One region of the Serratia montpellierensis genome, then DNA from elsewhere that is predicted to be linked to it. Evidence: predicted binding sites of a transcription regulator. Region 1 holds the regulator's gene; each other region holds the start of a gene.

Region 1 (7,401 bases):
TGGTTGCGCAGTTCGCCCTGGCTCAGCTGCAGCGCCTTCAACTGCTGTGCCAGCGCGGCCAGCGATTGGGTGAGCGCGTCGAGATCCGCGTTGGCTTCATCCACCCCTTCAGGGCGGTTCAGCCGATGCTGCTCCAGCGTTTGCGTCGCCTGAGTCAGCAGGGCCGCAGCCTCTACCTGCCGCTGTTGCAGTTGCTCTTTGCGCTGCTGCAATTCGCGGCGCAGAGCGTCGTCCAGCAGCGCGGCGGCGAAGGCGGTTTCATCGGCGAATTCGCTGTCGGCCAGCGCCTGCTGCCATTGCTGCTGCGCCTGCTGCAGCCGTTCCTGCATTTGGGTGTGCTGTTGTTGTAACCCGGCCTGTTGGCCGGCCAGGCGTTCGCGCAGCTCCTGCGCCTTTTGCCACTGCTCGGCGGCCTGCAAGCAAGCCTGTTCACAGGCGGTTTGTTTGGCGCGCAGCTGTTCCCGCACCTCGGCGACCCGCTGTTCGCCGAACAGCGCCAACCGCTGCGCACGCCGCTCGGCGAGGGTTTTCTCGCCTTCCTGCCAGCGTTGTTGCAGGTCTTGCTGCTGTTGCAGGCTGTCGGCATGGGTTTTCTGCAGCAGCGTAAAGCGCTCTTCGAGCAGCGCCAGCTGTTGCTGCGCCTGCTGCTGCTGCGTTTGCAGAGCGGCGAGCGCGTCTTTTGCCTGCTGTACCGCCTGCGCCGCCTGTTCATGCTGCTGCAGCGCGTGTTGCCCGCACCGCTCTTCGTCGTCGCAGCCGCTCAGCCAGGCGCTGAGTCGCTCGCTCTCCGCCAGCGTAAAGTCGAACGCCAGCGGTGCGCTGAGCTGCTGCCACTGCTGCTGTTGGGCAGCCAGCTGCTGTTCATCCTGCGCGATAGCCTGCTGTTGGCGTTGCTGCTGCTCTTGCAGGCCTTCACAGCGGGTGCGCAGCTCGGTGCCCTGGGTTTGCAGTTTCTCGGCGAGGGTGCGCATCTCAACCAAGCGTTGTTCCGTCGCCGAAGGCTGCACTGCCTGATATTGCTCCACCGCCGGGTGGCTGGTGGAGCCGCACAGCGGGCAGGGGGCGCCGCTCTGCAACAGGGCGCGCTCCGCTTCCAGACTGACGATGCGTTTTTCCAGCTCGTGGATCCGCTCCACTTCCTGCAGCTGCGCCTTGTGCTGTTTGAATTGCTGACGCGCGTTCTCCAGCTGGTGTTGCGGCCCGGCGAGCTGCGTTTGCCGCTCGGCGTGCTCCGCCTGTTGCCGGGCCAGACGCTCGCGGGTCTGACGGTAAAGGGAAGCGAGCGTAAATAACTGCTGGCGCGTCGGGCGCAGGTCTGCCAGGGTGCTCAGGCGCTGGCGCAGTGGGGCCAGCGGCGTTTGCGCATCCAACGCCTGCTGCTGTTGCTGTTGAGCGGCCAGCGCTTCACTCAGCGCATTCAACTGCTGCTGATGCTGTGCGGCCTGCGTCGTCAGCTGGCTGCGCTGAGCGGTGAGCTGCTCCAGCGTAGTTTGCTGCTGGGCGCACTGCTGCGCGGCGGCATCGACGGCCTGTCGCCGTTCGGCCTGTGTCGACTGCAGTTGGGCTATTTGGTGGTCAAGCGGAGCGACTTGCTCATCGATCAGCTGTTGCTGCTGCCGCATATGCTCGGCATGGGTTTGCTGCGCCAGGCGGGCTTTTTCCACCGCCTGCTGCAGCGGTGCCAGCTGCGCCGAGTGCTGTTCCTGTTGCTGCGTCAGCTGGGCAGCCTGCTGTTGTATCGTTTGTAGCTCGGTGCGGCAGCGATCGCGTTCGCCGCGCAGCGGCCGCAATTTCTCGGCCGGTTCGCTGAGCGCCAGCCGCTGCAACTGCGGGGCGGCCTCGGCCTGCTCGCGCTGGGCGGTTTCCAGCCGCCGTTGACCCTCGTTTTGCTGTTGCCGGAGGCGTTGCCATTGCTGCAGCCAGCTCAGCGCCTGTTGCTGTTGCTGAGTTTGCTCGCCGAGAGCACTTTCCTGCGTGCTCAGCGCCGTCAGCTGTTCAGTCAGGGAGTGGCGCTGTTCATCATTCAGCAACTCGATGCCGCTGGCGCGCTGGTGCAACGCATCCAGGTCGGTTTTGGCCTGCTTGTGCGACTCGAACACCTGTTCGGACAACCGCCCGTAGATTTCGGTGCCGGTCAGCTCTTCCAGCAGCTCGGCGCGATCGTTGGCGTCGGCGTTGAGGAACGCGGCAAACTGCCCTTGAGACAGCATCATCGATTTGGTGAAGCGGCCGAAGTCCAGCCCGGTGATGGCGGCGGTGATCTCCAGCTTGTCGCGTACCTTATCCGCCAGGATCTTGCCGTCCTCGCGGCGCGCCAGTTCGACCTTCGGCGCCTGCAGATTGCCGTCCGGCGCATTTTTGGCGCGGCGCTGGCTCCAGAAGGCGCGATAGCCGATGCCCTTGACCTCGAATTCAACCTCCGCCAGCGATTCGGCGGTGTGGCGGGTCATCAGCTCATTCTGGCTCGGCGTGACGTTGAGGCGTGGCGTCTGGTGGTACAGCGCCAGGCAAATGGCGTCCAGCAGGGTGGTTTTGCCCGCGCCGGTCGGGCCGGTAATGGCGAACAGACCGTTGCTGGCGAACGGCTCGGCGGTGAAGTCAATTTTCCATTCGCCCTGCAGCGAGTTGAGGTTTTTTAACCGCAGGCTGAGGATCTTCATGAGTTGGTCTCCTCAGGATTGTGCTGCACCGCATCGACCACCTGGCGGAACAGTTGGTGCATCCGCCGTTGGCGCGCTTCGGGCATGTCGGCCTCCTGAGCCAGGCGCCGTTCGAACACCTCGTTGACGCTCAGCTCGTTGAGCGTTTCTTTGTCCTGCTGCGCGATCGCCTGGCGGCGTTGCTCTTTGCTGCGCCGCAGCAGTACCACTTCCACTGGCAGCTCATCCGCCATCAGTTGGATGCGGCGTTGGATATCGCTGAGGTAGTCCTGCGTCGCCACTTCGATATCCAGCCACACCGGCAGCTCGCCGGCATAGTCGGCAAATTGCTGCAGTTGCCGTTCGATCTCGGCCAGATCGCCTTTGATCAGCTGCATGGGCTGGAACTGCGGGATCGTTAACGCGTCTACCCGCTGGAGGGCGCCGTCGGCGAAATCGACCAGGAAGACGCTTTTGGCTTTGCCCAGTTCATCGAAGCTGAGCGGGATCGGCGAGCCGCTATAGCGAATATGTTCCGACTTGGCGACGTTCTGCGCGCGGTGAATGTGGCCCAGCGCGATATAGTCGGCAGGGGGGAAGGCCTGCGCCGGGAAGGCGTCCAGGGTGCCGATATAGATATCGCGCACCGAGTCGGAGGTAGTGACGCCGACGGTGGTCAGGTGGCCGGTGGCGACGATCGGCAGCGGCAGGCCCAGCCGATCGCGGCGCTCGCAGGCCGCCTGATACAGCGCCTGGTAATGTTCGGCGATGGCTTCCTGCAGCGCCTGCTGTTTCTGTACGCCGGATTCGCCGGCGCGGCTGGTGAGCAGATCGCGCGGCCGCAGAAACGGAATGGCGCACAGCACGGCACCCGGCTGACCGTCGCGCCGGTTAAGCACCACGATCTGCTGCTCGATGGCACCCTGCGCGCTCGCGATCACCGTGGTGTTCAGGCAAGAGAGCAGTTCCCGCGATTCGTTCAGCGTCGCGACCGAATCGTGGTTGCCGCCCAACACGACCAACTGGCAGCCGGTGCGCTGCAGGTCCACCACGAAGCGGTTGTACAGCTCGCGGGCGTAGCTGGGTGGCGAGCCGGTATCGAACAGATCCCCGGCGACGATCAGCGCATCCACCTGCTGCTGCTCGATCTGCTCGATCAGCCAGTTCAGAAAAGCCTGGTGCTCGGCGGCGCGGCTTTTGGTGAAAAAGTACTGGCCAAGATGCCAGTCAGAGGTGTGGATCAGGCGCATGACACTCCCGGATGCAAAGATAATGGCGATGATTATAAAGGCCGCGGCGGCGGCTGTCCCGGCGCAATGGCGATGACCATGGAATGATTTTTCTTTGCGCCGGGAAATAATCGCTATGCTTACTGCCTATAACAGCCGCTTTTTTTCATAAAAGTGTCACAAAACTGACGCATAATGGCGCCCGCAAAGTCGCTAACACATTGGCAGGATTGACGATGGCAAGACGCATACTGGTGGTGGAAGACGAAGCGCCGATCCGTGAGATGGTGTGCTTTGTGTTGGAACAGAATGGTTACCAACCGTTGGAAGCCGAGGATTATGACAGCGCCGTGACGCGCCTGTCTGAGCCGTTCCCTGATTTGGTGTTGCTCGACTGGATGTTGCCCGGCGGTTCCGGCATTCAGTTCATCAAACATATGAAGCGCGAAGCGCTGACCCGCGATATCCCGGTCATGATGCTGACCGCGCGCGGCGAAGAGGAAGACCGCGTGCGCGGCCTGGAAGTGGGGGCGGATGATTACATCACCAAGCCGTTCTCGCCGAAGGAGCTGGTGGCGCGCATCAAGGCGGTCATGCGCCGCATTTCACCGATGGCGGTGGAAGAAGTGATTGAAATGCAAGGGCTGAGCCTGGATCCATCCTCCCACCGCGTGATGGCTAACGATCAGGCGTTGGACATGGGGCCGACCGAGTTCAAGCTGCTGCACTTCTTTATGACCCACCCGGAGCGCGTTTATAGCCGCGAGCAGTTGCTTAATCACGTCTGGGGCACTAACGTTTATGTGGAAGACCGTACCGTTGACGTGCATATCCGTCGGCTCCGCAAGGCGTTAGAAACCAGTGGGCATGATAAAATGGTTCAAACCGTTCGGGGCACCGGCTACCGGTTCTCAACGCGCTACTGATCGCGCTGCGCTGGAGAATATGCCGTGTTAGAACGTCTGTCGTGGAAGAGGCTGGCTCTGGAGCTGGCTCTTTTTTGTTTGCCCGCTTTACTGCTGGGGCTGATTTTCGGTCATCTGCCCTGGTTCCTGCTGGCCTCCGCGCTGGCTGCGCTGGTGTGGAATTTCTACAACCAGCTCAAACTCTCCCATTGGCTGTGGATCGACCGCAGCATGACACCGCCGCCTGGCCGCTGGAGCTGGGAGCCGCTGTTTTATGGCCTGTATCAGATGCAGCAGCGCAACCGCCGCCGCCGGCGCGAGCTGGCGCTGCTGATCAAGCGCTTTCGCAGCGGGGCCGAATCGCTGCCGGATGCGGTGGTGATGACCACCGTCGAAGGCAACATCTTCTGGTGTAATGGGCTGGCGCAGCATCTGCTCGGCTTCCGCTGGCCGGAAGACAACGGCCAGCACATCCTCAACCTGCTGCGCTATCCGGAATTCAGCCACTACTTGCAACAGCAGGAGTTCTCGCGCCCGCTGACGCTGCAGCTGAACAACGAACACTACGTCGAATTCCGCGTGATGCCGTATTCCGAAGGGCAGCTGCTGATGGTGGCGCGCGACGTTACCCAGATGCGCCAGCTGGAAGGGGCGCGGCGCAACTTCTTCGCCAACGTCAGCCATGAGCTGCGCACGCCGCTGACGGTGCTGCAGGGCTACCTGGAGATGATGGGCGACGAAGAGCAGGACGGCTCGCTGCGCAGCAAGGCACTGAGCACCATGCAAGAGCAGACCCGCCGCATGGACGGGCTGGTCAAGCAGCTGCTGACGCTGTCGCGCATCGAGGCGGCGCCCAATGTCGACATGAACGAGCGGGTGGATATCCCGCTGATGCTGCGGGTGTTGCAGCGCGAGGCGCAGTCGCTGAGCGGCGGCAATCACGAGATCACCTTCCGGGTGAACGAGCAGCTCAACGTGTTCGGTAATGAAGACCAGTTGCGCAGCGCGGTGTCTAACCTGGTGTACAACGCGGTCAATCACACGCCGAAGGGCACCCACATTGAAGTGAGCTGGCAGCAGACGGCGCACGGCGCGCAGTTCCAGGTCAGCGACAACGGGCCGGGCATCGCCGCCGAACACCTGCCGCGGCTGACCGAGCGTTTTTACCGCGTCGACAAGGCCCGTTCGCGCCAAACCGGCGGCAGCGGGTTGGGGTTGGCGATCGTCAAACACGCGCTCAGCCATCACGATGCGCGGCTGGAGATCCTCAGCGAACCGGGGATTGGCACCCGCTTTATCTTTACCTTACCCAATCGGTTGATTGTTCCCGCCGCTTTATCAGAGAATGCGGTGAAAAATTAACGCGAGACACCGGTATGACCCGAATAACCCGAGGGCTGTTGCTTTGCCTGGCGCTGCTGGCCGGACGCGGCGCGCTGGCGCAGCCCGACGGCATGCTGGCGGGCAACCTGTCCAGCGTCGGTTCCGACACCCTGGCGAATCTGATGGCGCTGTGGGCGCAGGATTTCAGTCAGCATTATCCCAACGTTAACCTGCAGATCCAGGCCGCCGGCTCCTCTACCGCGCCGACCGCCTTGGCGGCGGGCGCCGCGCAGCTGGGCCCGATGAGCCGGCCGATGAAGGCGGCCGAGGTCTCGGCGTTCGAACATCGCTACGGCTATGCGCCGCTGGCGGTGCCGGTAGCGGTGGATGCGCTGGTGGTGTTGGTGCATCAGGACAATCCGCTGCGCGGCCTCAACCTGCAGCAGCTCGATCGCATTTTCTCAGCCACCCGGCGCTGCGGCGAAAGCAAGCCACTGACGCGCTGGGGCGAGCTGGGGCTGAGTGGCGACTGGGCGACGCGTTCGCTGCAGCGCTTCGGCCGCAACTCGGCGTCCGGCACCTACGGCTATTTCAAACTGCGTGCGCTGTGTGGCGGCGATTTTATGCCGCGCGTCAATGAGCTGCCCGGTTCGGCTTCGGTGGTGCAGGCGGTGGCCGGTTCACTCAACGGCATCGGCTACGCCAGCATCGGCTTTCGCGCCAGCGGCGTGCGGCTGCTGCCGTTGGCGGAGTCGGGAGAGGACTATGTTGCGCCTACCGCCGCCAACGTGCGCAACGATCGCTATCCGCTGTCGCGCTATCTCTATATCTACATCAACAAAGCCCCCAATCAACCGCTGGAGCCGCTGACCGCCGCGTTCCTCGATCGCGTGCTGTCGACCGCCGGACAGAGCCTGGTCAACCACGACGGCTACCTGCCTCTGCCGCCGGCCACCCTGCAGAAGACCCGCCAGGCGCTTGGGTTGCAACCGCTCGCGCCGGCCATGATGCAATAATCGACAAAAGGCGACGTAATTTTCGCCTTTTTTCACGGCCAAACGGAGCTCATGCCACGCGAAAATCGGACTTATATTGGCGTTTTCGCGCGGTAAAGTGATATATGCTTCACGTTTCGTGAATCAGTTGTTCAAAAATGATACAAATCATGTAGTGTATATTTATTGATAGCCAATATGATCGACTGGTGGCTAAAGTTTATATGGTCGATAGCTCTGCTTTTCGCCGTGCGCCTTGCCTTGAAGCGCTATAAACGTTTACCTTAGCCTTCGTTGTCGGATTAAACCT
Region 2 (7,401 bases), on a different contig from region 1:
TTTCGGTCGTGGCCATGTTGCCCTGGCGGCTGATGCCCTCCAGCAGATCGCCCTTGGTGATGCCGGTGGCGGAGAAGATCACGTTGTCGTTGCGCGCCATCTGATCCAGACGCAGCGCCTGACCGGCTTCGATACCCATTTCCCGGCAGCGCGCCAGTTCCTGCTCGCCGATGCGGCGGTTCTCGGCGCTGTCGCCTTTCACCTCATGGCGCGGCAGCAAACGCGCCTGCATGTCGCCGTCCAGCGCGCGGATCACTGCGGCTGAGATCACCCCTTCCGGCGCGCCGCCGATGCCGTACATCACATCGACTTCGCTTTCCGGCATGCAGGTGAGAATGGAGGCCGCCACGTCGCCGTCAGGAATGGCGAACACTCGCACGCCCAGCTGCTGCATCTGCGCGATGACGCCGTCGTGGCGCGGTTTGGCCAAGACGATCACCGTAAGCTGCGACAGTGGTTTGCTCAGCCGTGCGGCGACGTTCTGTAGGTTCTCCGCCAAGGGCAGATTGAGATCGATAGCGCCGCGCGCCGCCGGGCCGACCACCAGCTTCTCCATGTACATGTCCGGTGCGTGCAGGAAGGTGCCGCGATCGCCCACCGCCAATACCGCCAGCGCATTGGACTGGCCCATGGCGGTCATGCGGGTGCCTTCGATCGGATCGACAGCGATGTCGACCGCGTCGCCCTGGCCGGTGCCGACCTGTTCGCCGATATACAGCATCGGCGCTTCGTCGATCTCGCCTTCGCCGATCACGATGCGCCCATTGATGTCCACTTTGTTGAGCATGATGCGCATGGCGTGGACCGCCGCACCGTCGGCGGCGTTCTTGTCGCCGCGTCCCAGCCATTTGTAGCCCGCAAGCGCAGCGGCTTCGGTAACGCGGGAAAATTCGATGGCTAATTCACGTTTCATGGCAAACCTGTCTGTGAGAAAGGGAAGAAAATATCGGCAAAGTCTATCACAGCGCGGCGCCGGCGGGGCGGGGCAAAAAAAAGCGCCGCCCGCAGGCAGCGCAATTTGGGGGTAACGGCAAGGCGGGGTTTAGTCGTGATCTTCCCACGCCTGCGCGCGAGCCACCGCTTTTTTCCAGCCGCTGTAGCGGTAGTTGCGTTCGGTGGTTTCGATGCTTGGGCGGAATTCACGCTCAATCACCGCTTTGCTCTTCACTTCATCCAGATCGTTCCAGTAGCCGATGGCCAGGCCCGCCAGGAACGCGGCACCCAGCGCCGTCGATTCACGCACTTCAGGGCGCTCTACGCGGGTGCCGAGGATATCGGACTGGAACTGCATCAGGAAGTTGTTGGCGACCGCGCCGCCGTCCACGCGCAACGATTGCAGGCGGGTGTTGGCGTCGGCCTGCATGGCGTCCAGCACGTCGCGAGTCTGGAAGGCGATGGATTCCAGCGTGGCGCGGATGATGTGGTTGCTGTTGGCGCCACGGGTCAGGCCAAAGATGGCGCCGCGGGCATACGGATCCCAGTATGGCGCGCCCAGGCCGGTGAAGGCCGGCACCACATAGACGCCGTTGCTGTCTTTCACCTTCGTGGCGAAGTATTCGGAGTCGGCGGCATCGCTGATCAGTTTCAGCTCATCGCGCAGCCACTGGATAGACGCACCGCCGATGAACACCGCGCCTTCCAGCGCATAGTTCACTTCGCCACGCGGGCCGCAGGCGATGGTGGTCAGCAGGCCGTTTTTCGAACGCACCGCTTCTTTGCCGGTGTTCATCAGCAGGAAGCAGCCGGTGCCGTAAGTGTTCTTCGCCATGCCTGGTTGAACGCACAGCTGGCCGTACAGTGCCGCCTGCTGGTCACCGGCGATACCGGCGATAGGAATACGCGTGCCGCCCTTGCCGCCGATGTTGGTCTGGCCATACACCTCGGAGGAAGGACGGACTTTCGGCAACATGGCGCGCGGGATATCCAGCACTTCCAGCATGCGTTCGTCCCAGTCCAGCTCGTGGATGTTGAACATCATGGTGCGTGAAGCGTTGGTGTAATCGGTGACGTGTACGCGCCCCTGGGTCATTTTCCACACCAGCCAGGTATCGACGGTGCCGAACAGCAGTTCGCCGCGCTTGGCGCGCTCGCGGGCGCCTTCGACGTTGTCCAGGATCCACTTCACCTTGGTGCCGGAGAAGTAGGGGTCAACCACCAGGCCGGTGTTGTGACGGATATACTCTTCCAGGCCGTCGCGCTTGAGCTTTTCGCAGATGTCGGCGGTGCGGCGGCACTGCCAGACGATGGCGTTGTAAATCGGCTTGCCGGTCTCTTTTTCCCAGACGATGGTGGTTTCGCGCTGGTTGGTGATGCCGATGCCGGCGATCTGATCGGAACTGATGTCGGCTTTCGCCAGCACTTCTACCAACGTCGAGCTTTGCGACGCCCAGATTTCCATCGGATCGTGCTCAACCCAGCCGGCCTTTGGATAGATCTGCGGGAATTCGCGCTGCGATACCGCAACGATGTTGGCGTCGTGATCGAGCACGACGGCGCGTGAGCTGGTGGTCCCTTGGTCGAGTGCGACAATGTATTTTTTTTCTACAGTCATGGTAATTATCCTGCTGTTGTTAACCGTGTAAAACTGCACCCATCACGCTTTGCGTTGTTGGGTCTTGGCGTCAGGCTCTTCTTCCGTCACGCAGACGTCGCACGGCAGGTGGCGGCCAATCAGCGCGCGGTAACCGAAAGCGCCCAGGCCACAGCCGACGATAGGGGCGAAGATCGGCACCAGGAAGTACGGGATGTCGCGTGCGCCGGTGAAGGCGACTTTGCCCCAGCCGGCCAGGTAGGCGAACAGTTTCGGGCCGAAGTCACGCGCCGGGTTCAACGCAAAGCCGGTCAATGGTCCCATGGAGGCGCCGATCACGGCAATCAGAATACCGATCAGCAGCGGTGCCAGCGGGCCGCGCGGGATGCCGTTGCCGTCGTCGGTCAGCGCCAGGATCAGGCACATCAGGATCGCCGCGATCACCATTTCTACCAGGAAGGCCTGGCCGACGGAGATGTGCGCGTTAGGGTAAGTCGAGAAGATGCCGGCCAGTTCGAGGCTTTCGTTGCTGCCGCGCACCATGTGGTGAGCCGCTTCGAAGTCGAAGAACAGATTGTAGTACAGCCCATAGACCAGGGCAGCGGCGCAGAAGGCACCGGCGACCTGCGCAATGATGTAAGGCACCACTTTGCGCCCGTCGAAGCAGGCGAACAGCCACAGGGCGAGGGTAACCGCTGGGTTGAGATGCGCGCCGGAAATGGCGGCGGTCAGATAGATGGCCATGGCGACGCCGAGGCCCCAAATGATGCTGATTTCCCACTGGCCGAAGCTGGCGCCCGCCAGTTTCAGTGCGGCAACGCAGCCTACGCCAAAGAAGATCAGCAGCGCCGTGCCGAGGAACTCGGCGATGCACTGGCCTTTTAATGTCGGACTGGTGGTTTGGCTCATAATGTTGGTGTCCTGCAAAACGGCGGTTGTTGGTTTATAGGCTCAGTTGGGTAGAGATCCGGCCTATGGGCACAGTTTTTTTCATCTCGTCCAATTATTGAATGAGGACGTGATGTAAATTTATCGTTAACGAACATAAACGAGAAATAGCGAAATCAAAATGTGTGTGGCGCGTCATAAAATTGAGCGATTTCGCGTCGTTTAGTGTTCTTTCTGAGCCATAAAAGTGTGATCTGACCAGTGGTTTGGTGAGGGCTGTTAACAACTCGCGGCGACGGTGGCGGGGATTTTCAGTTTTTACTGATGGTGAGGGCAGGAAAATTGCAACAGACTGCGCGATGATCCGGTATGTTGCTAGACAGGCGGAGACTGGCTACTTACAATCGTTTTTAACGAATCGAGACTGGCGCGCCTTCCGTAACGGCGCGCGTCACTGAGCGCGATGCAATATTCGCAGTAGCTGCAGCCGACGTTGCGGCCGCTACTTATAGATGTACGCCTTGCTATCATGAGGGGACTGAAGCATGTCATTTGAAGTATTTGAGAAACTGGAAGCAAAAGTACAGCAGGCGATTGATACCATCACCTTGTTGCAGATGGAAATTGAAGAGCTGAAAGACAAAAACAACTCTCTGTCGCAGGAAGTTCAGGCTGCCTCCGGCAACCACGAAGCGCTGGTGCGCGAAAACCAACAGCTGAAAGAAGAACAGCACGTATGGCAAGATCGCCTGCGCGCTCTGCTGGGCAAAATGGAAGAGGTCTGATTCCTCACGCCATGCAGCAACGAAAAGGGCGCCTCAGGCGCCCTTTTTCATGACCGAAAATCACTCGATGTCGAGCGGGTCTTCGGAGAGGATGATGCCGGTGTTGTCGGCATACAGGTGATCGCCGGAGAAGAAGGTGACGCCACCGAAGTTGACGCGGATATCGCTTTCGCCCACGCCTTCGCTCACGGCTCCCACCGGGATCGCTGCCATCGCCTGAATGCCGATGTCGAGCTCTTCCAGATCGTCCACCTGACGCACCGCGCCGTACACCACGATGCCTTCCCATTCGTTCTGGGCAGCCAGGCGCGCCAGTTCGGCGTTGATCAGCGCCCGGCGAACCGAACCGCCGCCGTCGACCAACAGCACGCGGCCGCGGCCGTTTTCTTCAAGCAGATCGAACAACAGGCCGTTATCCTCGAAGCATTTCACCGTGGTGATCTGCCCGCCAAATGAAGTACGCCCGCCAAAATTGGAGAATAGAGGTTCAACAACGTTCACCTCTTCATGATAGATGTCGCAAAGTTCGGAAGTATCGTATTTCATAGGATTTTACGTCTGTTTGCCGCTGGAATGTTCAGTATATCCCTTTATTCGCCCTGTTGGCAAAATCATCAGTTTTTAACTGAGCGCCACGCCGATGGCGAACAGCAGGTTGGCCAGTAACGCCGCCTTGACCATGTGTTCCAGCATCGGCCGCATGCCGACCGGTGTCGGATCGCGCAGCACGCGCAGGCCGTGGCGCACCAGCAGCGGGATCGCCAGCACGAACAGCCAGCCCCACGGGCTGTGGAGATTGAACAGCGTAAACAGCGCGAAACACAGCACCGCGCCGGCGAGCAGCAGGGCATGGTAAATGCGCGCCTTGTGCGGGCCGAGACGCACCGCCAGCGTGTTCTTACCGTTTTCGCGATCGCTCTCGATATCGCGCAGATTGTTGATGTTGAGCACCGCCGTCGCCAGCAGGCCACAGGCGGTGGCCGGCAGCATCACGACGCTGTCGAAGGTGTGCGTTTGCAAATAGTAGGTGCCGGCCACGCTCAGCCAGCCGAAGAACACCAGCACCGAGATGTCGCCCAGCCCCAAATACCCGTAAGGCTTATTGCCGACGGTATAGGTGATGGCCGCCACGATAGACAGCCCGCCCAGCACCAGGAAGCCCACCACGTCGCTGGGTTGCTCGCAGGCGACGGCGATCAGCGAACAGCCGGCGAGGGCGATCAGCACCACCGTCACCACCAATGCCCGTTTCATCTGCGCCTGGGTAATCATGCCTTTTTGCATGCCGCGCAACGGCCCGATGCGATCTTCTTTGTCGCTGCCTTTGACCGCATCGCCGTAGTCGTTAGCCAGGTTGGAGAGGATCTGCAGCAGCCCGGCGGTCAACAGCGCCAGCAGCGCCACTTCAGGTTTCAGGCTGCCGTGCCAGGCGGCGATCGCCGAGCCGACTACGATGGAGGCAAAGGCCAACGGCAGGGTGCGGGGGCGTAGACTTTCCAGCCAGGCGGAAATCGGGGTGGTGGAGGTTGATGAGCTCATGTTTCGCTTCTGTCAGTAAGTTGCGGTGTCCGTTAGAAATAATTGTGGGAGGCAATGCCTCCCACACAGATGACTGACAAGACAATGATTGAGCGATTATAGGATAAAACGACTCAAATCTTCATCCGCCACCAGTTCATCCAGATGACTGCGCACGTAATCCGCATCAATTGTAATGGATTGGCCATTAATTTCACTCGCATCGTAGGAAATATCTTCCATCAGACGTTCCAGCACGGTGTGCAGACGACGCGCGCCGATGTTCTCGGTGCTTTCGTTGACCTGCCACGCGGCTTCGGCGATGCGGCGGATGCCGTCGGCGGTGAACTCGATATTGACGCCTTCGGTGCCCATCAGCGCTTTGTACTGCTCGGTCAGCGACGCGCTCGGCTCGGTCAGGATGCGTTCGAAGTCTTCGGTAGTCAGCGCCTGCAGCTCAACGCGGATCGGCAGACGGCCCTGCAGTTCCGGGATCAGATCTGACGGGTTGGCGGTCTGGAACGCGCCGGAAGCGATGAACAGGATGTGGTCGGTCTTCACCATACCGTGTTTGGTCGACACGGTGCAGCCTTCCACCAGCGGCAGCAGATCGCGCTGCACGCCTTCGCGCGAGACGTCCGGGCCGGAACTTTGACCGCCGCGCTTACAGATTTTGTCGATCTCATCGATAAACACGATGCCGTGCTGTTCAACCGCTTCGATCGCCTGCTCTTTCAGCTCTTCCGGGTTCACCAGCTTGGCTGCTTCTTCTTCCACCAGCAGCTTGAAGGCTTCTTTGATCTTCACCTTGCGCGGCTTTTGCTTCTGGCCGCCGAGGTTCTGGAACATCGACTGCAGCTGGTTGGTCATCTCTTCCATGCCCGGAGGCGCCATGATTTCCACGCCCATCGGCGCCGCGGCCAGATCGATTTCGATCTCTTTATCGTCCAGCTGGCCTTCGCGCAGTTTCTTGCGGAATGCCTGACGGGCGGCGGACGGCTCCTGATGCTCTTCCGGCTGGCCCCAGTTGTTCTTGGCCGGCGGGATCAGCACGTCGAGGATGCGCTCTTCGGCCAACTCTTCGGCACGGGTGCGGTTTTTCTCGATCGACTGCATGCGCACCATTTTGATGGCGGCATCGGTCAGATCGCGGATGATGGAATCCACTTCTTTGCCCACATAGCCCACTTCGGTGAACTTGGTGGCTTCAACCTTGATGAACGGCGCGTTGGCCAGCTTCGCCAGACGACGGGCGATTTCGGTTTTACCGACGCCGGTCGGGCCGATCATCAGAATGTTTTTCGGGGTCACTTCGTGACGCAGCATCTCGTTGAGCTGCATCCGGCGCCAGCGGTTGCGCAGGGCAATGGCGACAGCGCGTTTGGCCTTGTTTTGGCCAATGATATAGCTGTCCAGTTCGCTGACGATCTCGCGCGGGGTCATTTCAGACATGGTATTCGATCCTTACGCTTTGGAAGGCAATTCTTCAATGGTGTGGAAATGGTTGGTGTAAATACAGATGTCGCCGGCGATGTTGAGGGATTTCTCAACGATGTCGCGGGCGCTCAGCTCGGTATTTTCCAACATGGCGCGGGCTGCGGCCTGGGCGTACGGGCCGCCGGAGCCGATGGCGATCAGATCGTTTTCCGGCTGCACCACATCGCCGTTGCCGGTGATGAT
Region 3 (7,401 bases), on a different contig from region 1:
TGCTGCAACAGCTGGTGAGGGCCGCGCAATGAAGATTGCCAAAGAGCGTGGGCTTACCCGCCTGCGGCGTGGGCTGACGGTGTTTGCCGGGCTGCTGCTGCTGTGGTGGCTGGCGGCGCAAAGCGGCATTCCGGCCTTTCTGCTGCCCACGCCGAGCACGGTGGCGCAGGCACTGTGGGACGGGCGCGGCTATCTCGCCTGGCACACGCTGGTCACGGCTTCGGAGATCGTCAGCGGGCTGGTGCTGGGCGTGATGCTCGGCGCGGCGCTGGCGCTGTGCATGATCTTCTCGCCGCGGCTGCAGCGCTGGCTGATGCCGCTGGTGCTCACCAGCCAGGCGATACCGGTGTTCGCCCTGGCGCCGCTGCTGGTGCTGTGGTTCGGCTTCGGCATGAGCGCCAAGGTGGCGATGGCGGTGCTGGTGATTTTCTTCCCGGTGGTGTCGGCCTTTTTCGACGGGCTGCGCCGGGTCAACAACGACTATCTCGATCTGGCGCGCACGATGCGCGCTTCGCGCTGGGCGCAGCTGCGGCACGTGCGGCTGATGGCGGCGCTGCCGGCCTTCGGCTCCGGCCTGCGCATGGCCGCCGCCGTCGCGCCGATCGGCGCCATCATCGGCGAATGGGTCGGCTCGGCCGAAGGTCTGGGCTACGTGATGCTTAACGCCAACGCGCGCATGCAGACCGACGTCTGCTTCGCCGCGCTGTTTATTTTGGTGCTGATGACCGTGCTGCTGTGGGCCGCGGTAGATGCGCTGCTGCGGCGCCTGATCGCCTGGGCGCCGGAAAACGACTGATGATTGCAACCATAACCAGGGATAAAGGAACGACCATGATCAAACAAACCCTCTGCGGGCTGCTGCTGGGCGCCGCCATCACCGGCCAGGCCGGCGCGGCCGAAAAGCTGACGCTGGTGCTCGACTGGTACATCAACCCCGATCACGCGCCGATTATGGTGGCCGAGCAGATTGGCGCCTTCAAGGCCGCAGGGCTGGACGTCAAGATCGTGCCGCCGTCCGATCCGGCGCTGCCGCCGCGGCTGGTGGCCGCCAAACAGGCCGACCTCGCCATCACCTATCAGCCGCAGCTGCATTTCTTCGCCGATCAGGGCCTGCCGCTGATGCGCGTCGGCACGCTGATCAACACGCCCTTGAATACGGTGATCGCGCTGGATAAAAACATCACGTCGCCGGCGGATCTCAAGGGCAAAACGGTGGGTTACTCGGTCAGCGGCATCGAACAGGCGACGCTGGCCACCATGGTCGAACACGAGCACCTCAAGCCGCAGGACATCAAGCTCATCAACGTCAACTTTCAGCTGACCAGCGCCCTGCTGGCGGGCCAGGTCGATGCGGTGATCGGCGGCTACCGCAACATCGAAGCGCTGGAGCTGAAGCTGCAGGGCAAGACGCCGGTGGTGTTCAACGTCGAAGATTACGGCGTACCGGCCTACGACGAGCTGATCATCGTCGCCAACCGCGATGCGGTGAACGAGCCGAAAATCCGCAAGTTCCTCGCCGCGTTGAAGCAAGGCAGCGACTACCTGCATGCGCACCCGCAGGACACCTGGCTGGCGTTCGCCAAAGCGCATCCGGAGCTGAATACCGAGTTGAACAAACAGGCGTGGCAAGCCAGCCTGCCGCTGTTCGCCCGCGATCCGGCCAAGTTGGATCGCGCGCGCTACCAGGCTTACGAACAGTTCCTGTTCGACAACAAGCTGATCAAGAAAATCACCCCGGTCGAGGCATACGCCGTCGAATTGCGTTGAGATTGTCACCGCCGGCGCGCGCTGCCCGCCGGCGGTGACCCCATCGCTCCGCGAAAATCGAGCGACGGGGCCAGGTGCCCGTAAAACGCCGTTTCACGGCCACATGCGCTCACCTGAAAATACCCGCCTCGAAAAATGATTCTCTCAGCATTCGACGATTAAACGTTATCGTCAAAACGGTATCCGTTAAAATAATCACCCGCAAAAAATCATCCATACTAATAATTAATTTCGATTAAAAAACCACGATTGTTTTATCTACTAATAATATCCCCCAGAGAAACCACGCTCTTATATACCAAAATATAATACCCGCTAACGTTGAATAAACTCGCACCGACAATTAATACTTAGTGTCCGAGCAAGGAGATTTCACGTCATTATTTCAACGCCCGCAGAGATATACGCGGCACTGTTTTCGCGCTTATGCGCAACAATAATTATTTCATAACGCCATCTCCCGCTCCGATGCTGAAAAATCAATAAATCCGTGAAGTTGAAAATAGAGAGTATCCGTTTCACGAAATATTTCGTGAAACCATCAACCCTATACGAGAGGAAATCAACATGTTGGATAAAAAGAAAGCCTCAATCAGCAGCCCGGTAATAACCAAAAACCTGTTTATTCGGTTGGTTGCCGATGATAATAATTTCGACAATATCATTTCAATTACCGACCCGTCCGTTTTAATTCTGGCATTGAAAACGGCGGCCCTTTTCCAGGGCGCGCTGGTTCCCGCCGAAAACAACTCGCTACGATTCGATGTGCAGAAAGCCATGGAGCTGGTCAACCAAAACCCAGAGCTTTCAGTCACTAATTATACCGACATTAAAAAAGAAACGTCTGACTCAAGAACCTCCGTCATGACCGACATGGTGCTGTCGACGATCAAAACGGTTCTGGGCATCGTATTGGCTCCCGCCCCGGCCCAACAGCTTCAATCGGCCATTGAGGGCGCCTACGTCGGGCTGGACGAAACCAAAGACAGCGCCTGGATCTTCTGGGAGAAGAAAAAAGACACGAAAACCACTTACCAATACAATATTACTTTCTCTGTCGAAGCCGGCCCGACCGGGCTGGTGCTGTTAACCTGCCCGATGGGGTTAACCATTGAAGTCAATAAAGAATATGAGCGGGTGCTCTTTATTACCTTAACAGACAAAGAATCCTACTCCTGCCGCATCCAGGCGCTGACGACGGCCCAGTTGGCCAAACCCGCCGCTAAAAACGCCGAAGCCGCAGAAGTGCTCAGCGTCCTGATCGGCGACGGCCCGCGCCGCGTCTAATAAAATCGCACTCGCCGCCTTTACCTTCGTAAAGCGGCCGCCAGCCCGCAGAGCACGCTCTGGCGGGCTTTTCGCTTTTTTTACCCCGCGAAGCCTCTATAATGGGGGCAATGTCACAATATCGTCATAGAGCAAGGCATTCCCGGCGCATATCGCGGCGTCGTCGCATTGACCCTGTCGCATTCAACACGCTATATAGCGTTATCTGACGGTGCAAGCCGTCATGACGGTCACGTTTTTCTTCCCTCCAGACAAGGTTCGACGGATGGTTTCTGCAGTAGTGTCGTTTGTGCTTTTCTTCGCATCGATTTTGATTTATCGCACCCGGGCCGCCGCCAACCGCTGGTGGTTCGCCATTTTGCTGACGCTGCTCGGGAGCTATCTGGTGCTGAACGTCATCCTGATCGCCAGCAACTACTTCACCGGCGACGGCATCACCGACGCGGTGATCTATACCGTCACCAGCAGCCTCAAAGGCGCGGGCATCAGCAAATACGTGCTGCCGTTTATCGGCCTGCTGGCGGGGTTGGGGCTTATCTTCGCGGTGCTGGCCCGCAGCCTGCTGCGCCGCAAGGCCAAAGGCAGCAGCGTGGCCTACAGCATCGTCGCCGTGCTGCTGGCGCTGTTTTCGGTCGGCACCACCCCGGCGTTTCAGGACATCTCGCTGCTGGTCAAGAGCCAGATCGTCGGCGATACCGCCGATTTCACCACCTACTACAAGGCGCCGAAAAAGACCGTGCAGGGCAAACGGCCGAACCTGGTGTACATCTATGCCGAGAGCCTGGAGCGCACCTACTTCGACACCGAGCTGTTTCCCGGCCTGGCCGACGAGCTGAACGCCCTGCGCACGGACAGCATCGATTTCAGCAACACCCAGCAGTTGCCGGGCACCGGGTACACCATCGCCGGCATGGTCGCCTCGCAGTGCGGCATTCCGCTGTTCGCCCCCTTCGACGGCAACGCCTCCAGCGCGGTCTCCACCTTCTACCCGGAGAACGTCTGCCTGGGCGACGTGCTGAAGGCCGCCGGCTACAGCAACTATTTCTATCAGGGCGCCGAGCTGGCGTTCGCCGGCAAAGACACCTTCCTGAAATCCCACGGCTTCGACCACGTTTATGGCTTCAAAGAGCTGCGCGATCGGGTCGCCGATCCGAGCTACAAAAACGACTGGGGCTGGTACGACGACAGCGTGCTGGACGTGGTATACGGCAAGTTCGTCGAGCTGTCCAAACAGCGCCAACCCTTCTCGCTGTTTACCCTGACCGTCGATACCCATCACCCGGACGGCTTTATCTCCGCCGGCTGCAGCAAGAGAAGTTACGCCTGGCAGAACAAGGAAAACCGCTCGCTGAGCGCGGTGGCCTGCAGCCAGCAACACATCGCCGCGCTGATCGACAAGATCAAACGCTCGCCCTATTTCAACAACACCGTGATCGTGGTGTCCTCCGATCATCTGGCGATGAACAACACCGCCTACGATATCCTGACCAAACAGAAGCGCCGCAACCTGTTCTTTATCATCGACGGCACCCGGCCACTGGCGGAACAGCGCAACGAGAAACGCAGCACGCTGGACAACGGCGCCACGGTGCTGGACGTGATGGGCGGCGACAACTACATCGGCCTCGGCCGCAGCAGCCTGTCGGCGCCGTCGCTGTCTACGGTGTTCCTGAACATCGAAGAGAAAATCAACGGCTGGAAACCGGCGGTGATCAACCAGTGGGGCCTGCCGAACCGCATCAGCGACTACAGCGTGGATACGCGCCAGCGCAGCTTCAGCTTCTCCGGCGTCACCTACAAGGTGCCGTTCATCCTGCGGGTGGGCGATAACCGCATCGAACCGATGTTCAACGTCTACCTCTCCACCCCGCTGCGCAAGCAGCTGGCCGGACTGGGGGCGGGGGAGAAATTCGTCTGGGTCGATAAATGCTACGAGATCGGCCGGGTCTGGGCGCCGAAACTGGCGCTGAGCACCGACATCTGCGTGGCCTCCGGCACCCTGGCCTCGCCGCCGCAGATCGTGCAGGCCAGCGGCGAACGCTTCCGCGGTAAGGTGAACTTTATCGCCCCGGCGGCGGACAGCGTCGCCGATTACCAAAACGCCGTCGCTCGCCTGCAGGTGGAAGACGCGGCGATGAAGTACCAGGCGGACAGCATCGAGTTCATGCTGCCCGGCCTGCCGGAGCAGGTGAAGGCCATTACCGGCGTTTCCGGCGTCGAGGAGTGGGGCCGCTGGTCCGACGCCAACCTGGCGCCGGCGGTCGATATTGATTACGTCGACCCGCTGCCGAAGACCTTTGATCTGGTGCTGCGCGCCCGCGCCTACGGCAACAACGTCGGCGAGCCGATTTCGGTGCGCGTCGGCGACGAAGAGCGCTTCGTGTCGCTCGGCGAACAGGACAGCACCGTCACCCTGCGCTTCGACAACCCGCGCGGCGCGCAGAAGATCAGCATTACCCCGCCGGCCCCCACCGAGCCGAAAGAGAGCGCCAGCGGCGGCTTCACGCCGAAGAAGCTGGGCATCGGGCTGGTGTCGCTGAAGGTCGAAGCGGCAAGCCCCGCCTCCTGACCCCCGGCACGCTACGGGCGCGGTATTTTCTTTGCCGTGCCCGTCATTTCGACCAAGCTTTTACGCCCTTCTTCGGCTAACCTGTGACGGTAAAACGCCGCAGCCCGCCACAGAGCCGGGACATCCAAGGAGAAAGTATGAGCTATGCCCCACCTCGCAGCGGCCTCAGCGCCGATCAGGCACTCGATCAACTGGAAGCCCTGTATGACGCCGCGGTAGACGCGCTGCGCCAGGCGGTCAGCGACTTTATCAGCCACGGCACGTTGCCGGATGCGCAGGCGCGCGCCGCCGGGCTGTTCGTGTATCCCGAGCTGCGCGTCAGCTGGGACGGGCAGCAATCCGGCCCGAGCAAAACCCGCGCCTTCGGCCGCTTCACCCATCCCGGCAGCTACAGCACCACCGTGACCCGGCCGCAGCTGTTCCGCCACTATCTGGCCGAACAGCTGGCGATGCTGGAGCACGATTACGCCGCCCATATCGAAGTGGCGCCGTCGCAGCAGGAGATCCCGTTCCCTTACGTGATCGACGGTTCCAGCCTGGCGCTCGATCGCTCGATGAGCGCCGGCATCGCGCAGCATTTCCCCACCACCGAGCTGGCGCAGATCGGTGACGAGACCGCCGACGGCCTGTATCACACCACCGACAACCATTTCCCGCTGTCGCATTTCGATGCGCTGCGCGCGGATTTCTCGCTGGCGCGTCTGCGGCACTACACCGGCACGCCGGTGGAGCATTTCCAGCCGTTCGTGCTGTTCACCAACTACACCCGCTATGTGGATGAGTTCGTGCGCTGGGCCTGCGCGCAGATCGCCGATCCGGCCAGCCCGTATATCGCACTCTCCAGCGCCGGCGGCACCTACATCACGCCGGAAACCAGCGCGCCCGAGCAGGCGGTGTCCGATCTGGCGTGGAAAAACCACCAGATGCCGGCCTATCACCTGATCTCGCGTACCGGCCAGGGCATCACGCTGATTAACATCGGCGTCGGCCCGTCCAACGCCAAAACCATCTGCGATCACCTGGCGGTGCTGCGCCCGAGCGCCTGGCTGATGATCGGCCACTGCGGCGGCCTGCGCGAAAGCCAGAAGATCGGCGACTATGTGCTGGCCCACGCCTATCTGCGCGACGATCACGTGCTGGATGCGGTGCTGCCGCCGGATATCCCGATCCCGAGCATCGCCGAGGTGCAGCGCGCCCTGTACGACGCCACCAAGATGGTCAGCGGCATGCCCGGTGAAGAAGTCAAACAGCGTTTGCGCACCGGCACCGTGGTCACCACCGACGATCGCAACTGGGAGCTGCGCTATTCCGCTTCGGCGCGGCGCTTCAACCTCAGCCGCGCGGTGGCGGTCGACATGGAGAGCGCCACCATCGCCGCCCAGGGTTACCGCTTCCGGGTGCCGTACGGCACGCTGCTGTGCGTCTCCGACAAACCGCTGCACGGCGAAATAAAACTGCCGGGCCAGGCCAACCGCTTCTACGAAGGGGCGATCTCCGAGCACCTGCAGATCGGCATCTGCGCCATCGATCTGCTGCGCGCCGAGGGCGATCGCCTGCACTCGCGCAAGCTGCGCACCTTCAACGAACCGCCGTTCCGGTAACGGTGCTCAGGCCCGCTGCGGCGGGCCGTTTTTTCCTCAACGCACCAGCGCCAGCGCGCGTTTCTCCTGGCTGCGGCCGCCGGCGATCGACAGCAGCAGGTCTTTCACCAGCAGCGCCGGGGCGGACAGCGCCTGTTGGCCCGACATGCACAGCGCCAGCGGCACCGACATCGTCGG
Region 4 (7,401 bases), 540 kb from region 1:
GGCACGCCCAGCAATGCGCCGAGGGTGCAGACCGGCAATCCGTAGTTAAAGCGGGTGATCGCTGCCGCCTCGGGCGCTTTTGGCGCTAAACGCACCGCGCACTGTGTCGCGGTTTGCTGCATCAGGATATCGTCGCAGGAAGCGAACGCCCGCTGCAGCGCCGCCTTAAGCGTGCGGTGCTCCTCGCCGTCGCGCATCCGCGCCAGCCCGGCGAACAGCGGCGCCATCGGCGTCTCCAGCAAGACCGTCGGCACCGGCTCATCGGCCGGCCGCACGCCGAGATCGGCATTGAGCAGCGCTTCCCTCACCCACTGCGGCGCCGCGGCCACCCAACATTGCCATGCGCTATCCCAGCTTAGGGGCGGCAAGGCGCGATAGCGCATCTGCGGCTCGGCGGCCAGCGCGGCGGCATAAGGACATACGGACATGGTTTTCTCCCTCGGTACCAGATGGCGATAATCACAGGTTAGCAATGGACGCGCAGTCATACTTCGTCTAACCTCGAAGTATGCATAACATCGACATCGAAGATCGTTTAGCGGCGCTGAGCGCCGCCATCGCCGACCGCACCCGGGCACGCATGCTGTGCCTGTTGATGGACGGGCGTGCCTACACCGCCACCGAGCTCAGCGCGGCGGTCGAGGTCGCCCCGTCCACCGCCAGCGCGCATCTGGCGAAACTGCTGGAGCAGCGGCTGATCGCCTGCGTCAAACAGGGGCGCTACCGCTATTTTCGGCTGGCCGGTCAGCCGGTGGCCGACGCGCTGGAAGGCCTGATGGCGCTGGCGGGCGTACCGCGCCCGTCGGTGAAAAGCAGCACGCCCACCACGCTGCAATATGCCCGCACCTGCTACGACCACATGGCGGGCGAGGTGGCGGTGAAGCTGCACGATCGGCTGCATGCGCTGAACTGGCTGAGCGGTGAGGAAGACTACCGGTTAAGCGACGCCGGCCAGGCCGCGCTGGCGCGGCTGGGCGTCGATTGCTCCCCCGCCCCCACCCGCCGCCGCTTCGCCTGCGGCTGCCTGGACTGGAGCGAACGCCGCTCTCACCTCGGTGGCGCACTGGGCGCCGCGCTGTTGACCGCCTTTATTCAACGCGGCTGGATCGTCCGCCGGCTCGACAGCCGCGAGCTGCAGCTGACCCCCGCCGGTAAAAAAGCGCTGGCCGCACATTTTGACCTCACGGTGTAACCCGGCGGCGGGGTAGTTTTACTGCAATACTCAAGGGGGTACGCTTAAGCGCCCCCGTCAACCCGAGGAGTTTCCATGCTCGATTCCACTCAATTCCCGATCGTCAAACGCTGGCCGGCTCAGCATCCGGAACGGCTGCAGCTCTACTCTCTGCCGACGCCGAACGGCGTCAAAGTGTCCATCATGCTGGAAGAGATCGGCCTGCCCTATGAGGCGCACCTGATCGACATCGGCAACAACGAAACCTGGACGCCGGAATTCCTGGCGCTGAACCCGAACGGCAAGATCCCGGCGATCATCGATCCCGATGGCCCAGGCGGCCGGCCGCTGCCGCTGTTCGAATCCGGCGCTATTCTGCTCTACCTGGCGGAAAAGAGCGGCCGTTTCCTGCCGCAGGATCCGGCGCAGCGCTATGAGACCATTCAGTGGGTGTTCTTCCAGATGGCCGCCGTCGGCCCAATGTTCGGCCAGCTCGGTTTCTTCCACAAGTTTGCCGGGCGCGAATATGAAGACAAGCGGCCCCTGGAACGTTACAAAAACGAATCGAAACGCCTGCTTGGCGTGTTGGAAACGCGCCTGGAGGGCCGTGACTGGATCATGGGCGCAGACTACACCATCGCCGATATCTCGCTGCTGGGCTGGGTGCGCAACCTGATCGGCTTCTATGAAGCGCGCGAACTGGTCGAGTTCGACAGTTTCCCGCGCGTCGCGCAGTGGTTGGAGCGCGGTTTGGCGCGGCCGGCGGTGCAGCGTGGGCTCGCTATCCCGGCGCGCGCGGCCTGATCGTCAAACGGGATGGCCGCCGGGCCGTCCCGTCTTTCATTGTCATAAAATTGTCATCCCTCTGTTCTACTCTCCTTTCGTAACAATTTGATGTTATTTACATTGTTGTATTACGACAAGGAGCTTACCCATGCAACCTGCTGTATCCCTGATCGCCGGCGCCGTGCTGTCCGCCCTGCTCTGTTCCTCCGCCATCGCGGCGGAAACCTCGGCCAATGCCGATGGCCTGACCGAGCGCGCCGCGCGCGGCACCCTCACCGAGCCGGGCGGCGCCCGTCGTCTGGCCGGCGATCAGACCGCCGCGCTGAAGGCGTCGCTGTCGGACAAAACGGTGAAAAACGTGATCCTGCTGATCGGCGACGGCATGGGGGATTCCGAGATCACCGCCGCGCGTAACTACGCCGAAGGCGCAGGCGGTTACTTCAAGGGCATCGATGCCCTGCCGCTGACCGGGCAATACACCCACTACTCACTGGACAAGAAAACCCACAAACCGGATTACGTGACCGACTCCGCCGCCTCGGCCACCGCCTGGGCCACCGGGGTGAAAACCTATAACGGCGCGCTCGGCGTAGACGTGAACGGCAAAGACCAGCCAACGCTGCTGGAGATAGCCAAGGCGGCCGGCAAGGCCACCGGCAACGTCTCCACCGCCGAACTGCAAGACGCCACGCCGGCGGCGCTGGTGTCGCACGTCACCTCGCGCAAATGCTACGGCCCGGAGGAAACCAGCGAAAAATGTGCCGCTAACGCGCTGGAAAACGGCGGCCGCGGCTCGATCACCGAGCAACTGCTGAAAACCCGCGCCGACGTCACGCTCGGCGGCGGCGCGAAGTCTTTCAACCAACTGGCGAAAAGCGGCGAATGGCAAGGAAAATCGCTGAAGGACCAGGCGGCGGCGCAGGGTTATCAGTGGGTGAGCAACGCGGATGAACTGCAGGCCGTTACCCTGGCCAATCAGCAAAAACCGCTGCTGGGCCTGTTCGCCGACGGCAACATGCCGGTGCGCTGGCTGGGGCCGAAAGCCAGCTACCACGGCAACCTCGATAAACCGGCAGTAACCTGTGAAAACAACCCGGCGCGCACCGCAGCCACGCCAACGCTGGCAGCGATGACCGACAAAGCGATCGCGCTGCTGAAAGACAACCCGAATGGCTTCTTCCTGCAGGTAGAGGGTGCGTCGATCGATAAGCAGGATCACGCCGCCAACCCGTGTGGGCAGATTGGCGAAACCGTCGATCTGGACGAAGCGGTGCAAAAAGCGCTGGCCTTCGCTCGCGCCGACGGCAACACGCTGGTGATCGTCACCGCCGACCACGCGCACTCCAGCCAGATCGTCGCCGCCGACGCCAAAGCGCCGGGCCTGACCCAGATGCTGACCACCAAAGACGGTGCGCCGATGACCCTCAGCTACGGCAACTCGGAAGAGGAATCGCAGGGGCACACCGGCACCCAACTGCGCGTCGCGGCCTACGGCCCGCATGCCGCCAACGTGGTGGGGTTGACCGATCAGACCGATCTGTTCTTCACCATGCGCGATGCGATGGGCATCAAGTAACCGTCTTCTGCACGATGGCCGCCCGCCACGGCGGCCATTTATTATTGGTTACCGATAGGTATTTGCCATTTAACCGCAATTATTGTGTGATAACGAAATAACGTTTAATTGCACGACAATTAACCCCTGAAAATAACGCGGTTATATGGCCTTTCTTCGCTCTCTGTTTATTCCTGCGACAACAACCGACCGATTTTTGCTTATATTCATTTTTTTTAGTTACAAAAGTAGTTTTTAACATTCTCGCAAACAATAATACCCCGCCAGTAACGTGAACCGATCAATTTGCATCCGGACGGCCTGCAATAGTTCACTTTTCGTTAAATACCCTATTAACAAAAAGGCATTATCGCTGCCTATCGGCTCACGCCGGGCGGTCGGCTTCATTATTTTCCAGGGTAACTCCCGCTAAATTCTTTCACCTGCAATGAGTAGAATTTACACACAAGAGATTTAATTCAATGAGAAAATTACTCGTCCTGATTTTCAGTCTCAGCCTGTTTAGCGTTACGCAACAGGCGGCGGCTGAAGAGAAGAATAAAACCGTCGACGTGGTGTTGATCGGCGGCGGCATCATGAGTGCCACCTTGGGTACCTATCTGCATGAGCTGGAGCCGACCTGGACCATCGACATGTACGAACGCATGAACGGCGTAGCGGAAGAGAGCTCCAACGGCTGGAACAACGCCGGTACCGGCCACTCCGCCTTCAGTGAAATGAACTACACGCCGGAAAAAGCCGATGGCACCATCGACATCAGCAAGGCGGTGAAGGTCAACGAGTCTTTCGAAATCTCTCGCCAATTCTGGTCTTATCAGGTGAAAAACGATGTCCTGAAAGATCCGAAATCCTTCATTAACAGCGTGCCGCACATGAGCTTCGTGTGGGGCGACGACAACGTCAACTTCCTGCGTAAACGCTACGCGGCGCTGCAGCACAGCACCCTGTTCCGCGGCATGGAATACTCCGAAGATCCTGCGCAAATCAAACAGTGGGCCCCGCTGGTGATGAACGGCCGCGATCCGGCGCAGAAAATCGCCGCGACCCGCATGCCGTTGGGTACCGACGTCAACTTCGGCGTGATCACCCACCAGCTGGTTGACGCGCTGAGCACCAGCGACAAGTTCAAGCTGAACCTGAGCCACGAAGTGCGCGACATCAAGCGCAACGCCGACCAGACCTGGAGCGTGACCGTTGCCGATCTGAACCGCGACGGTAAAGAAACCACCGTTAACGCCAAGTTCGTGTTCATCGGCGCCGGCGGCGCGTCCCTGACCCTGCTGCAGAAATCCGGCATCCCAGAAGCCGACGGCTACGGCGGCTTCCCGGTCGGCGGCCAGTTCCTGGTCACCACCAACCCGGAGATCGCCAACCAGCACCTGGCCAAAGTGTATGGCCTGGCCAGCGTAGGTTCGCCGCCGATGTCCGTGCCGCACCTGGATACCCGCATGCTGGACGGCAAGCGCGTGCTGCTGTTCGGGCCGTTCGCCACCTTCTCCAGCAAGTTCCTGAAGAACGGTTCGCTGTTCGATCTGATGCACTCGCTGAGCACCTCGAACCTGATGCCGATGACCCACGTTGGTCTGGATAACTTCGATCTGGTGAAATACCTGGTCGGCCAGCTGATGATGAACGACGACGATCGCTTCGCCGCGTTGAAAGAGTACTTCCCGGACGCCAAGCAGGCAGACTGGAAGCTGTGGACCGCAGGCCAGCGCGTGCAGATCATCAAGAAAGACGCGGATAAAGGCGGCGTGCTGCAGTTCGGCACCGAAGTCGTCAGCTCTGAAGACGGCAGCATCGCCGCTCTGCTGGGCGCTTCGCCGGGCGCTTCCACCGCTGCGCCAATCATGCTGCACCTGATGGAAACCGTGTTCAAAGACAAAGTGGCGACGCCGGAATGGCAGAGTAAGCTGAAAGAAATCATCCCGTCCTACGGCCACAAGCTGAACGGCGATATCGAGATGACCAACAAGATCCGCGGCTACACCAGCAGCGTACTGGGTCTGAACTACATTGAAGTGAAGCCGGAAACCAACTGATTTTCCACTCGTTTCCTGCTGAAAAGGCCGCTTTATGCGGCCTTTCTTTTATCCCCCTGCCGTTCAAAGAGCATTTTTGGCCACCTTTTTACCCCCGGTTTACCCTTGCGTAACGGCGCACTCACGCCTATTATCAAAGCATATTCTTGGATAATTAAGCTAAGTCACTGTGACCTGAATGTCGTTTTTGCGGGAGAACTAAAACCATGGATCGCGTCAATATCATTCACGATTTACTAGACTGGATTGAAACTCATCTGGACCAGCCGCTGCTGCTGGATAACGTCGCCGCCAAGTCGGGCTACTCCAAATGGCACCTGCAGCGCATGTTCCGCAGCACCACCGGCCACGCGCTCGGCAGCTATATTCGCGAGCGGCGCCTGTCGCAGGCGGCGCAGGCGCTGCGTTCCAGCCCACGCCCGATCCTGGATATCGCCCTGCAATACCACTTCGATTCTCAGCCTTCGTTCTCGCGCGCCTTCAAGAAACAGTTTGGCAAAACCCCGGCGGTCTATCGCCGCACCACCCGCTGGGACGTCGCGGAATGGCCGGCCCAGCCGGTAGAGGCGGAGGCCGAACCGCGCCACGATGCCCCCGCGCTGCCTCGTTGGTATGCGGGCAAACCGCCGGAAGGCGTCTGCACCAGCTGGATGGGGCTGCGTTAATCCTCACGGTATAAGGCACAAAAAAGGGTTCAGTTCGCGAGAACTGAACCCTTTCTTTATTGACGAGACACCGAATTATTTGAAGGTGACGTCAATATTCGCCGAGGCGCTGAACGGCCCCACTTTCGGGTTGGTGCTCAACCATTTCAGGCTGGCCATGAAGTTCTTTTCAACGATGGTGCCGTTAACCAGACCCAGATCGACCGGGCTGTTCATCATGATCGGCGTATTCGGCGTCGCCGCTTGCGAGATCAAAATACCGAAACCGCTGTCGCTGGTCGGCAGGATCACGCTGTTATCCTGCAGCGGATAGGTGCTGCTGAAGCTGGCCTGCAGCGTCTCTCCCTGGCAGTCCTGTCCGGTCGTCGGATCGGACATGTTGGCGGCAACCGAGAATGGCACCTGTTTCTCGATTTTGCCCACCACCGCATTCTGACGCGGGATAGTGCCGAAATTCACCGTCGAACCGTTGTTGGCCACCACGGTAATTTTTGGGTTGCAGGAAATAAACTGAATGTTGCCCAGCCCGGAAATATAGGCGTTAAAGTTACTGTTCGGCGTGCCGTTCAAGCCGCCGACGCCATCAACCTGAAATACCGAGTACGAGTTGTTATCGTTGATCTTGCCGCCGGCCGGCGGCGCCTTGCCGGTTGCTTTAATGTAGATGGCGTAAGACACGGTTACCGTCAGCGATCTGGCCGGAGACAAACAACGGCTGCCCGAACGGCGGCACTCCGTGCCGGGACCGACGTCCTGACGCGCACCTTTAGTTGGTTTGACATCGATCCCCTGATAAGTGACACCCACTTCGATCGAATTATGGATCTGACTCATCCGGGACTGCGGATCCCAGTACAGGTAGGCATTTTCCCCTTTCGGGTTGTTCCAGTCATCCGTACATTGGAAGGTCGAGGTAAAGGTCTGCGAACGCCACAGCAACGCGCCCGGCGCGGTATTGGCAGTCGACACCTTGATGGCTTTATCCAGCACGATATCCTGGCGAATACTGCCATTCTGCTTACATGACAGCGCATAGCTACTCTGCGAAAACGCGCCCAGCGTGACCAGTAGCCCAGCCGCCAACCCGAGATTCTTGTGCTTTAACAAAGAAGACATATCCTTTCCTTTTACGGTTTTCCGCAGGTCAGCGAAAGTTCCTGA

What was found. The regulator PhoB, encoded in region 1, activates phosphate uptake and scavenging genes when phosphate is short. The targets are predictions, from matches to a motif close to CTGTCATAAAACTGNCNNAT.
Positions count from the first base shown of each region.
Region 2: a site for PhoB is predicted at 3,611-3,630, ahead of FUU19_RS11180 (MIP/aquaporin family protein). Genes of this name have one in related genera too.
Region 3: a site for PhoB is predicted at 3,165-3,184, ahead of opgB (phosphatidylglycerol--membrane-oligosaccharide glycerophosphotransferase). Genes of this name have one in related genera too.
Region 4: a site for PhoB is predicted at 2,015-2,034, ahead of phoA (alkaline phosphatase). Genes of this name have one in related genera too.

Region 1 is NZ_VOSN01000005.1:962,770-970,170, reverse strand. It holds gene sbcC (exonuclease subunit SbcC) at 1-2,660, opposite strand, end outside; gene sbcD (exonuclease subunit SbcD) at 2,657-3,889, opposite strand; gene phoB (phosphate response regulator transcription factor PhoB) at 4,105-4,794, shown strand; gene phoR (phosphate regulon sensor histidine kinase PhoR) at 4,819-6,135, shown strand; gene FUU19_RS10030 (PstS family phosphate ABC transporter substrate-binding protein) at 6,150-7,112, shown strand.
Region 2 is NZ_VOSN01000010.1:93,078-100,478, forward strand. It holds gene glpX (class II fructose-bisphosphatase) at 1-913, opposite strand, end outside; gene glpK (glycerol kinase GlpK) at 1,043-2,551, opposite strand; gene FUU19_RS11180 (MIP/aquaporin family protein) at 2,594-3,439, opposite strand; gene zapB (septal ring assembly protein ZapB) at 3,964-4,203, shown strand; gene rraA (ribonuclease E activity regulator RraA) at 4,264-4,749, opposite strand; gene FUU19_RS11195 (1,4-dihydroxy-2-naphthoate polyprenyltransferase) at 4,825-5,742, opposite strand; gene hslU (ATP-dependent protease ATPase subunit HslU) at 5,839-7,173, opposite strand; gene hslV (ATP-dependent protease subunit HslV) at 7,186-7,401, opposite strand, start outside.
Region 3 is NZ_VOSN01000013.1:879,181-886,581, forward strand. It holds gene FUU19_RS15940 (ABC transporter ATP-binding protein) at 1-32, shown strand, start outside; gene FUU19_RS15945 (ABC transporter permease) at 29-796, shown strand; gene FUU19_RS15950 (ABC transporter substrate-binding protein) at 832-1,767, shown strand; gene FUU19_RS15955 (cytolytic delta-endotoxin (insecticidal protein)) at 2,335-3,054, shown strand; gene opgB (phosphatidylglycerol--membrane-oligosaccharide glycerophosphotransferase) at 3,320-5,623, shown strand; gene FUU19_RS15965 (AMP nucleosidase) at 5,761-7,224, shown strand; gene nac (nitrogen assimilation transcriptional regulator NAC) at 7,261-7,401, opposite strand, start outside.
Region 4 is NZ_VOSN01000005.1:421,521-428,921, forward strand. It holds gene FUU19_RS07330 (cytochrome P450 family protein) at 1-428, opposite strand, end outside; gene FUU19_RS07335 (ArsR/SmtB family transcription factor) at 509-1,192, shown strand; gene FUU19_RS07340 (glutathione S-transferase N-terminal domain-containing protein) at 1,268-1,975, shown strand; gene phoA (alkaline phosphatase) at 2,106-3,533, shown strand; gene mqo (malate dehydrogenase (quinone)) at 3,995-5,575, shown strand; gene FUU19_RS07355 (helix-turn-helix domain-containing protein) at 5,782-6,240, shown strand; gene FUU19_RS07360 (fimbrial protein) at 6,316-7,356, opposite strand; gene FUU19_RS07365 (fimbria/pilus outer membrane usher protein) at 7,368-7,401, opposite strand, start outside.